DNA from 2 places in the Halanaerobaculum tunisiense genome. Region 2 is predicted to be linked to the other one. Evidence: a T-box and tRNA genes for the amino acid it is inferred to sense, from the RefSeq annotation. Region 2 holds a T-box; the other holds one or more tRNA genes.
What was found. The T-box of region 2 lies ahead of ileS (isoleucine--tRNA ligase). A T-box ahead of a tRNA ligase gene usually reads a tRNA of that ligase, here a tRNA-Ile.
Positions count from the first base shown of each region.

Region 1: it has a tRNA-Ile gene. The T-box ahead of ileS (isoleucine--tRNA ligase) is inferred to sense a tRNA for this amino acid. The anticodon was not compared.

Region 1 covers NZ_BAAHYI010000010.1:68,311-72,972, reverse strand. Annotated here, with positions in the region: gene ACYQ3D_RS09560 (DUF362 domain-containing protein) at 1-437, opposite strand, end outside; gene ACYQ3D_RS09555 (NADH:flavin oxidoreductase) at 703-1,785, opposite strand; gene ACYQ3D_RS09550 (superoxide dismutase family protein) at 1,873-2,361, opposite strand; tRNA gene ACYQ3D_RS09545 (tRNA-Ile) at 2,536-2,612, shown strand; gene ACYQ3D_RS09540 (MBL fold metallo-hydrolase) at 2,692-3,585, opposite strand; gene ACYQ3D_RS09535 (deoxyguanosinetriphosphate triphosphohydrolase family protein) at 3,602-4,662, opposite strand, start outside.
Region 2 covers NZ_BAAHYI010000003.1:98,039-102,700, forward strand. Annotated here, with positions in the region: gene ileS (isoleucine--tRNA ligase) at 1-2,288, opposite strand, end outside; T-box leader at 2,535-2,764, opposite strand; gene ACYQ3D_RS03495 (5'-methylthioadenosine/adenosylhomocysteine nucleosidase) at 2,854-3,555, opposite strand; gene ACYQ3D_RS03500 (TM1266 family iron-only hydrogenase system putative regulator) at 3,863-4,108, opposite strand; gene ACYQ3D_RS03505 (DivIVA domain-containing protein) at 4,093-4,611, opposite strand; gene ACYQ3D_RS03510 (photosystem II electron transport protein, Sll1252 family) at 4,625-4,662, opposite strand, start outside.

The DNA.
Region 1 (4,662 bases), on a different contig from region 2:
AGAGCAATATTCTTAATTCCTAAAGAAGCTGTTGCTTCTTCGTGATGCTTAATCTGAGTATAAGAAATCATAAAATCAGTCTCTACTAATAATTTATTTAACTTAATTTTATCTATCCGAGAATGATCCAGAGTAAACTCCTCATAAGGGCCATAATTCAAATCAACAAACTCCACTTCTTCCGCTGCAATCACTTCCTGATATCCTGTCTGCTGGAAGACTTGTTTGGTCTCTGCTCCTCCTGAACCAGCTGCTATTACAATCTTAGCTGGGGCTAACCCTTTAATATACTGGATCAATTGTTGTAAAGAATCCGGGCCAACTACCGTTCCTGTCTGAGGTGCATTAGTATTGACCCAGTTAGGAATAATCGTTACTGTATCCTGGCTACTAATTGCTTCAGCAACAGGCAGTTGATCTAGCGACCACTGAATCACATCCCCTTCTAGTCCTTCCCCTACTACTACACTAGATTCTTTGATTTTTCGGTTACGTAAGATACTATCCCTCCCCCTTTTTGATTTAGAATTGATAATTGAGAGTTGATAGTTAATAGAATTAAAAATTATTCAGTATCTATTTTAACCACTAAATGGAATTATCATTCCCTAGTTGAGTTCTATCTTTTTTCTTCTCACTCACGATAATCCTCTCTAATAAAAAAACTCCCTATCTCTAGGGAGTTAAAAATAATTATGATAACTAATTAAAAATACATCTATGACCCTCTTGAGTAAAGCATTTATTACAGGAAATACACTTTGCTTCTTCTTGCTCTCCGGATTGAAACTTATTGATTAAGTCCGGTTCTCTAATCAATGGTCTAGCTAAAGAAAAATAATCTATCTCAGTAGTCTTTAAGACATCTTCCATGACATCCAGTGACCTATTGCCGCCTATTAGAATAACTGGCACATCCACTTCCTCAGCTATCTGAGCAGCATAGTCTTGAAAGTAAGCTTCCTTATCTGGAGCATCTATCCCACTTCTAATAGTTCCTTGCTCACGAGGAGAAGATTCACAACCGCCACTAATCTCAATCCCATCAATTCCTCTCTGAGCAAGCTCCTGTGCTACCTTCTTACTGTCAGCAAATTCTAAACCTTGCTCTATAAAATCAGCACAATTAAGTTTGATAAGAACAGGATAATCTAGACCTACTTTCTCTCTAATAGCTTCGTAGACTTCATAAATAATCCGAGCTCTATTCTCTATACTGCCACCGTATTCATCTTCTCTTCTATTATAGTAAGGAGTTAAAAACTGACTCAATAAATAACCATGGGCCCCATGGATTTCTACTCCATCAAAACCAGCTTTTTTAGCTCGCAAACCAGCTTCAGCAAAACTATTGACCAACTGTTGAATATTCTCCTTAGTCATTCTCGTAGGTGTTACCCCGGTTGCCTGATTCTCTACTGCTGAAGGACCCCAGATTTCTCTACCTTCTGGTGGATAATGAGTCTGCGAACCGCCATAAGCTATCTGGAGTATAGCATTACTCCCCTGGTTATGTATCGCTTCAGTTAACTTTTGGTATTCCTCAATAAAGGAATCATCATAAATGCCCATCATCCCCGGATTAGGCTGCTCATTCTCCATCACAAAGGCGTAACCAGTAATTATTGCTCCTACTCCACCAGCTGCTAGTTCGCGATAGATCTCTAATAAATCATCTGTTAAATAACCCTCTGCAGTAGCTAAGTTTTCCCAAGTTGCTCCCCGCATAAATCTATTCTCTAATTCCATACCTTGCACAAAAGTTGTAGCAAATAATTCAGACATATTAATTACCTCCTAAAATAATTAGATATCTAACTAATTCTAGAGCTAGATTAAATAATAACATATCTACTTCCTAATTACAAATAGTTAATACCAGTCAATGACTCCACAGGCTAATCTCTTCCCTGCTGCTCCAGCTGGTTGACTGCGAAAATCATCAGGATGTTGGTGAATAATTACTGATCTTCCTACCACATCTTCTGGCTGAAATCGATTGGTAAAAACACTCATCCTAGCAACTCCATCATTGGAAAAAAGAACTGGTAAATCACCAGCATGATTGCCATGAGGACTATTATCGGGATTATAATGGCCCCCAGCTGCTTGAAAAGGATCTTCTGGATCACCAACTGTACAATCTCCGAACTGATGAATATGAAATCCATGCGGGCCAATAGGAGCTTGTTCCTCCTGCCCTGGTTGATAAGCTGGCAAACCTGTTACTTTAACTACTACTCTAGTTCCTTGAGCTACTTTTTTAAAGTAAACAACACCATTAATCTCAGGTGCTAGCGGACCTCCTTTAATTATAGCATAACCTACTTTGCCTAAAAATAACCTCTTTAAAAAACTCATAATCTGCCCTCCTTTTTGTTTGCTCTAAACTTATTAATATCAATATGCCAATCAGCCACCTAGTGTGTCTGAGACATAATTTTTTACTAAAAATCTTAATTTATTGTTGACAAGCTTAATTTTTTGCGATATACTAGTAAATGTCGCAAAGAGGAAGACAATAATAAATTTCTTGGACCTGTAGCTCAGCTGGCTAGAGCAGTCGGCTCATAACCGATCGGTCGGGGGTTCAAATCCTCCCGGGTCCACCACTTTATATATTAGAAACAAAGAGCTCCCTAATTAGGGAGCTCTTTGTTATTTATTTTAATAATCTATTATTTATTTAAATTAAACTGTCTTCCAGTAGAATTTATTTTTCTTGATCTCTGTTTTTACTGCTCCTGTATTAGATAAAAAACTTAAATAAGCCATAGTTATTGTTTTCATCAAATAATACTGTTGCGTTGTTGTTATTTCAACTTCATAAGCAACACATAGCTTCTGGAGAATATCTTCAGTAGTCTGTTTACTAGTCAATCTACTTAATAAATAGTCCTCCACATCTTCAATAACCTCTAAATTAATCTTAGCTAACTCTGTAATCTCCTGAGTTAATTTGCCATGAGCCGGTAGATAAAAATTATAATCACTCCCCTGTAACCAGTTTAATGTTTCCTTTTGCTCTCTAATAGCAGTACAAAACAGAATTTTATGTTTCCGTAAGGCTCCTTTAGCAAATACTGCATCACCACAAAACAATACCCCATTGACTGCTAAACCAATCTGGTTGAGAGTATGGCCGGGTAAAGTGATAATTTCTATTTCTATTCCATTAATTACTAACTTTTCTTGTTGATCATCTATAATAGTATCCACTTGCGAATCCTTAGCCCTTAAAAATTTATTTTCTAAATCAGCCAGAGGTTTGGCCCCGGAAAAAAGATACAGCGGTTCTAAATAAGGATTCTCAACTATTCCAGCTTCTAATTGAGACGCATAAATTTTAGCCTCTGTCTCCTGCTCAAGGTAAGCATTTCCGCCACAATGATCAGCATGTGAGTGAGTATTAATTATTGCCCCTAGAGATAACCCCTCTTTCTCTAGTAAATTTAATATTTTTCGAGCTGTACTATCATCCAAACCACTATCAATCAAAATAGCTTGTTCCCCAGCTTTAATAACCCCAATATTAGCTGGATTAGAAATATAATATAAATTTTCCTTAATCTGTTGTAATTCCATATTATCCTCCCTATGATTAAAAATTAAACTCTCTATTTACCTCAGTAACTTCATCGTATATATTATCTAAGCTATTATCCCCAAAAAACTTCTCGTAGGTAGAGATAGCATAGGTATCCATCATGCCGGAAATATAATCTATTACTAATCTTTTTCGCTGCCTATCACTAGCTCCCTCACTAACTCTATACTCAACTGGTAAAAACCGACTATCTGCATTAAAGTCCTGATCCATAAATACTTGGTATAAACCTCTAATTACTTTTTCTCCTAATTTTTCATACTTCTTAATTATATCAGTCCGATTAATACACTCAAAAGTAATATCTTTTAGACCTTGGGCCAACTCACCGAGCCTCTTAAAACCTAATTCATAATCATACTGAGTACCAGTCTGCTCTTTATCTTCCTTAGCAACTTCTACTAGATCAAGATCAGAGACTAAGGTATGTACTATAATAGATGTTAATTCTTTATTAAATAAAAAGGTATATTCCTCAGAAGAATTATAAATTTCCCCTTGTTTGGCAACTGCACTAGCTTCTTTAACGATATCCTTTAGTTTTCTGTGAGCTACACTCTGCGGACCATATTTAATCCTAAACTCATGTAGCACCTCATCTATATTAAAAATTTTTAAGTTTAAGGCATCCTCTACATCATGAGCTGCATAAGCTATTTCATCAGCCAGATCCATAATCTGAACATCTAAGGTCCTAACTTGCAAGTGATACTTCTCAAGTAAATCTTTAAACTTGTGATAGTGACTATCATAAATAAATTTAGTAGCGTGGCCCTCTCTTTGCTTAAAATACTTAATCACTCCTAAGAGCGTCCTATAAGTCAGATTTAGTCCCCTTTCATCTGGTCGTTTCTTCTCTAAATCCATTAGCACTCTTAAGTTTTGGGCATTACCCTCAAAACCACCAATCTCCTGGCTTAAATCATCTAATACTTTTTCTCCGTGGTGGCCAAAGGGGGAAATCCCAATATCATGGGCCAAAGCACAGCTTTCTACAGCATAGATTTCCTGTTGCTTATAGCCTAGTCTTTCTGCTATAGCTCGAGAAATCTGAG
Region 2 (4,662 bases):
GCTACAATCTTAGTTAAAGTAGTTAAGATCTCATACATAGCAGTCTGGGCTGAGCGACGCACCCGATTATTCGGCTCTAGAGTATATAATCTATCTTTTAGTACATCCATATAGAAAGAACTCATCTCTACAGTACAGAAGTTATGGACAGCATGATAGACTTTGTGGTACTCATAATCCTCATAAGCTGTCTTAGCTACCTCTAATACTTCCTGTAACTTTAGTAAAGCCCACTGATCAATTTCAGTCAACTGCTCATAATCTACTGTATCTTCTTGCGGATTGAAGTCAGCTAAATTACCAAGAATATACCGCGCAGTATTTCTGATTCTACGATAAACTTCAGAGTTTTCATTTAAGATCTTATCAGAAATCCGGACGTCCTCTTTAAAGTTAGAAGAAGCAACCCATAATCTTAAAATATCTGCTCCGTATTGATCAATAACTTCATGAGGGGATACAACATTACCAACTGACTTAGACATCTTCTTCCCATCTTTATCTGTGGTAAATCCATTAGTCACAACTGCCTTGTAAGGAGCTTCTCCCCGAGCAGCAATAGAAGTTAATAAAGAAGAATTAAACCAACCTCGATACTGGTCTGTTCCTTCTAAATATAAATCAGCTGGTCTATCTAAGATATCATAATTCTCGAGTACTGAAGCATGACTAGCCCCTGAATCAAACCAGACATCCATAATATCAGATTCTTTAGTAAATTCATCATGACCACAGGCTTGACAAGTAGTTTCAGCTGGTAAAATTTCTTCTGCTTCTGTTTGATACCAGCTACCAGAACCTTCCTCGGCAAATAATTCTTTAACTGCCGCAATACTTTCTTCTGTAATCAGTGGTTCTTCACAGTCAGCACAATAAAAGATTGGAATTGGTACACCCCAGACTCGCTGCCGAGAAATACACCAGTCATTACGATCCTCAATCATATTAGTCATTCTTCCTTCGCCCCACTCAGGATACCAGTCTACATCTTGCACAGCAGCTAAAGCTTCTTCTTTGATATCTTCTACTGATGCAAACCACTGTTCAGTAGCTCTAAAGATAACTGGGTTCTTACACCTCCAGCAGTGCGGATAAGAGTGATCAATAAAGTTTAAGTTCATTAATAAATCATCTTCTTTTAATAAATCTGTTACTTTAATATTAGCTTGATCATAGTGTTTACCGGCAAAATGTTCTCCAGCTTCTTGAGTAAAGACACCCTGATCATCCATTGGAGCATAGACATCCAAATCATACTCTTGACCGATAACATAGTCTTCGTGACCATGGCCAGGAGCAGTATGAACACAACCAGAACCTTGTTCTAAAGTAACATGATCTCCTAAAAGCAAAGGAGATTCTCGATCAAAGAAAGGATGCTGACAAATAACTCCTTCTAATTCTTCTCCTTTAAATTCTGCTACTAGTTCATAATCCTTAATATCACAAATCTCCATCATCTCGTCCACTAATTCTTTAGCTGCCACTAATCGCCCATTATCTGTCTGGGCAATTACATACTCATAATCAGGATGAATAGAAATTGCTTGATTAGCAGGAATAGTCCACGGAGTTGTAGTCCAGATAACTACATAATCATCACTTGTTAATTCTTCTCCTGCTAGTGTCTTCCCTTCTTTAACAGGAAATTTAACAAAAATAGAAGGTCCATTAATCTCTTCGTATTCAATTTCAGCTTCTGCTAGAGCAGTCTCACAATTAGTACACCAGTGGACTGGTTTCAATCCTCTAAATAATAATCCTTGTAAAGCCATCTGCCCAAAGACATCAATCTGCTTAGCTTCGTAATCAGGCGTTAAAGTAATATAAGGATTATCCCAGTCACCCCAGACTCCTAATCTTTTAAATTGCCCTTTTTGGCGTTCTACGTAATTTAAAGCATAATCTTTACATTGTTCTCTTAATTCAGCTGTTGTTAACTCTTTTCTCTCTTCTTTATCTAACTCACTAGTTACCTTGTGTTCAATCGGCAACCCATGTGTATCCCAACCAGGAATATAAGGACTCTGATAGCCCTGTAAGTGGTGATAGCGAGTGACAATATCTTTCAGCGTCTTGTTTAAAGCATGTCCGATGTGAATATCACCATTAGCATACGGAGGACCATCATGCAAAATAAACTGTTCCTCGCCTTCTCTTTGTTCTAAAGCTCGCTCATAAATATTATTCTCCTGCCAAAACTCTTGAAACTCAGGTTCACGTTCCGAAAGGTTGGCCCGCATAGAAAAATCAGTATCTGGTAGATTCAATGTATCTTTATAACCCATTTTTAAACCTCCATTTATTTAGTTGATAATTTATAATTGACAATTGATAGTTGAAACCAATTAATAATTTACAGTGTACAATGTACAGTTGACAGTGATTTGCACAAATAACCTACGGAATGGCAAGAACATCTAACCCAAGATCAATATTACTATACTTTCTTATATATTACTAGTAACTTTGTGTTTTTAACTGTAAATTGTAAATCATAAACTGTTAACTGAATTAAAAAAACCTCCTCCCAATTAAGGGACGAGGTTAACTCGCGCTACCACCCTAGTTAATATATGAAAAACTAATTATTATCATATATTCACTCTAACAGAATAACGATCTGCCCCCGATTCTTTCTACTAAAGCTTCGAAAGAATAGCTAAGAGATGATCTTCAGTATAGCTTCCGTTGCTAGACTCTCACTATCTCTAGCTCGCTATTAACTTTAACTATACTTACTCTTCTCTATCTTCGCCTCTAAGCTATATGCAGTTTATTCTTCATTATAGTATAATTAATCTAGCTAGTCAACTATTATTTAAAAACTAATTCAACTTTTATTGAGTAACCTTATAATTCCTCAAGCATCCCAGTAACTATTTGATAAGAATGACTAGCAGCTAACTGAACAAACTCATTAAAAGAAATATCAGCCTCTCTATCTGCTTTATCAGAAATAGAACGAATAACCACAAAAGGAAGATCATTTAAATAAGCTACCTGGGCTACAGCTGCTCCTTCCATTTCAGTACATAAGCCCCCAAAAGTCTCACGCAAGTTAGCTACTTTTTGCTTATCAGCAATAAATTGGTCGCCTGATAAAACGCGTCCTGTAACCACCGCTATCTCCTCTTGAGCAGTTACTGTCTTTCCTATCTCTGCTGCTAGAGAAAGTAAATCTTTATCAGCTTTAAATGCAATCTTGTCCAGTCCAGAAATTTCCCCTCTTTCGCGACCAAAAGAAGTAGCATCCATATCATGCTGGACTAAATCAGTAGAGATAACTATATCCCCTATATCTAGCTGAGAATCAATAGCACCTGCTACCCCAGTAAAAATAATCTGATCAACACTAAATTGATCAATTAAGATCTGAGTACAAATCCCAGCATTAACTTTTCCAACCCCACTTCTAACTAATACTACTTCTTGCCCTTGTGAATTACCTTGATAAAAATCCATCCCTGCCTTATGTAAAGTAGTCTCTAATTCTAAATCATCGCGCAATAATTCAATTTCTACTTCCATAGCACCAATTATTCCTAAAGTCATTATTCTAGCCCCTCACTTCATATTTATATTGTGTCACCAGAGGTGACACAGTCGTGTGTCGTGTGCTGTGTGCTATTAGCCAGTTCAAAACCTTTAAATTCAATATCTAATTCCTCTATCATTGCTGTATTTTAAGGGATTGAACTATATTTATAGTTTTGAATTGAAGAATTTGAATTAGCTCACGGCTCACGACAGACAGCTGATAGCTGTGGCACGAAAGTGCCACTTTATATCAATATTGCTTTTTTATGTACATTATTTTGAATTTAATTATTAATTCTAAATTATCAATTGTTAATTGTTCTTATGTCGCCATCATTGTCTTAACTTCAACCCCTGATATATTACCTAATTTACCAGCTAAAGCTCCTAATTGATCATTAGTTCCATCCACAATCAAAGAAATAATATTCAATCCTTTATTATCATAAGGTAACCCCATCCGACCAACAATTAACTCTCCATAATCACTTAAAATACTATTTACTTCTTCGGCAACTTCTTGGCGTTTATTAATGATAATACCTATCACTGCTATTCGTTGCTCCATTCTGACTCCTCCTCAATATCTTCTTTAAGTAACTCAATATTAGTTTCCTTATCTTCTAACAACTCTAAATAGGACTTTAATTGTGATTTAAACTGGACTTTAAATCTTCTTTTAGACTCTACTAATTCCTGGTATCTACGATACTCCTCCCGAGCTTTATCTTGGGCTTCAGCTATAATTTGATCTGCCTTTCCTTTTGCTTCCTGAATAATTAAATCTGCTTTTCTTTCTGCCTCCTGCTCTTTACTGCTAGCTGTTTCTTTAGCTGTATCTAATGTTTCCTGGAGAGAGGCTTGAAACTCCATTTGTTGTTGCTTACAATCCTCTAATTTTGCTTCTAATCTCTCAACTTCTGCTTCTAATTGTTTATTCTCCTCTATTATTTCCTCATAATAAGTCCCTACCAGATCTAAAAAATCAACTATTTCCTGGTCATCATAGGACCACAACGAAAAACTTTTACTAAATTCTTTGTTATAAATATCTTCTGGAGTTAACGTCATTCTAATACCTCCTTTACAAATATCGCTTTAGCCTTAATTTAATTCTACCTC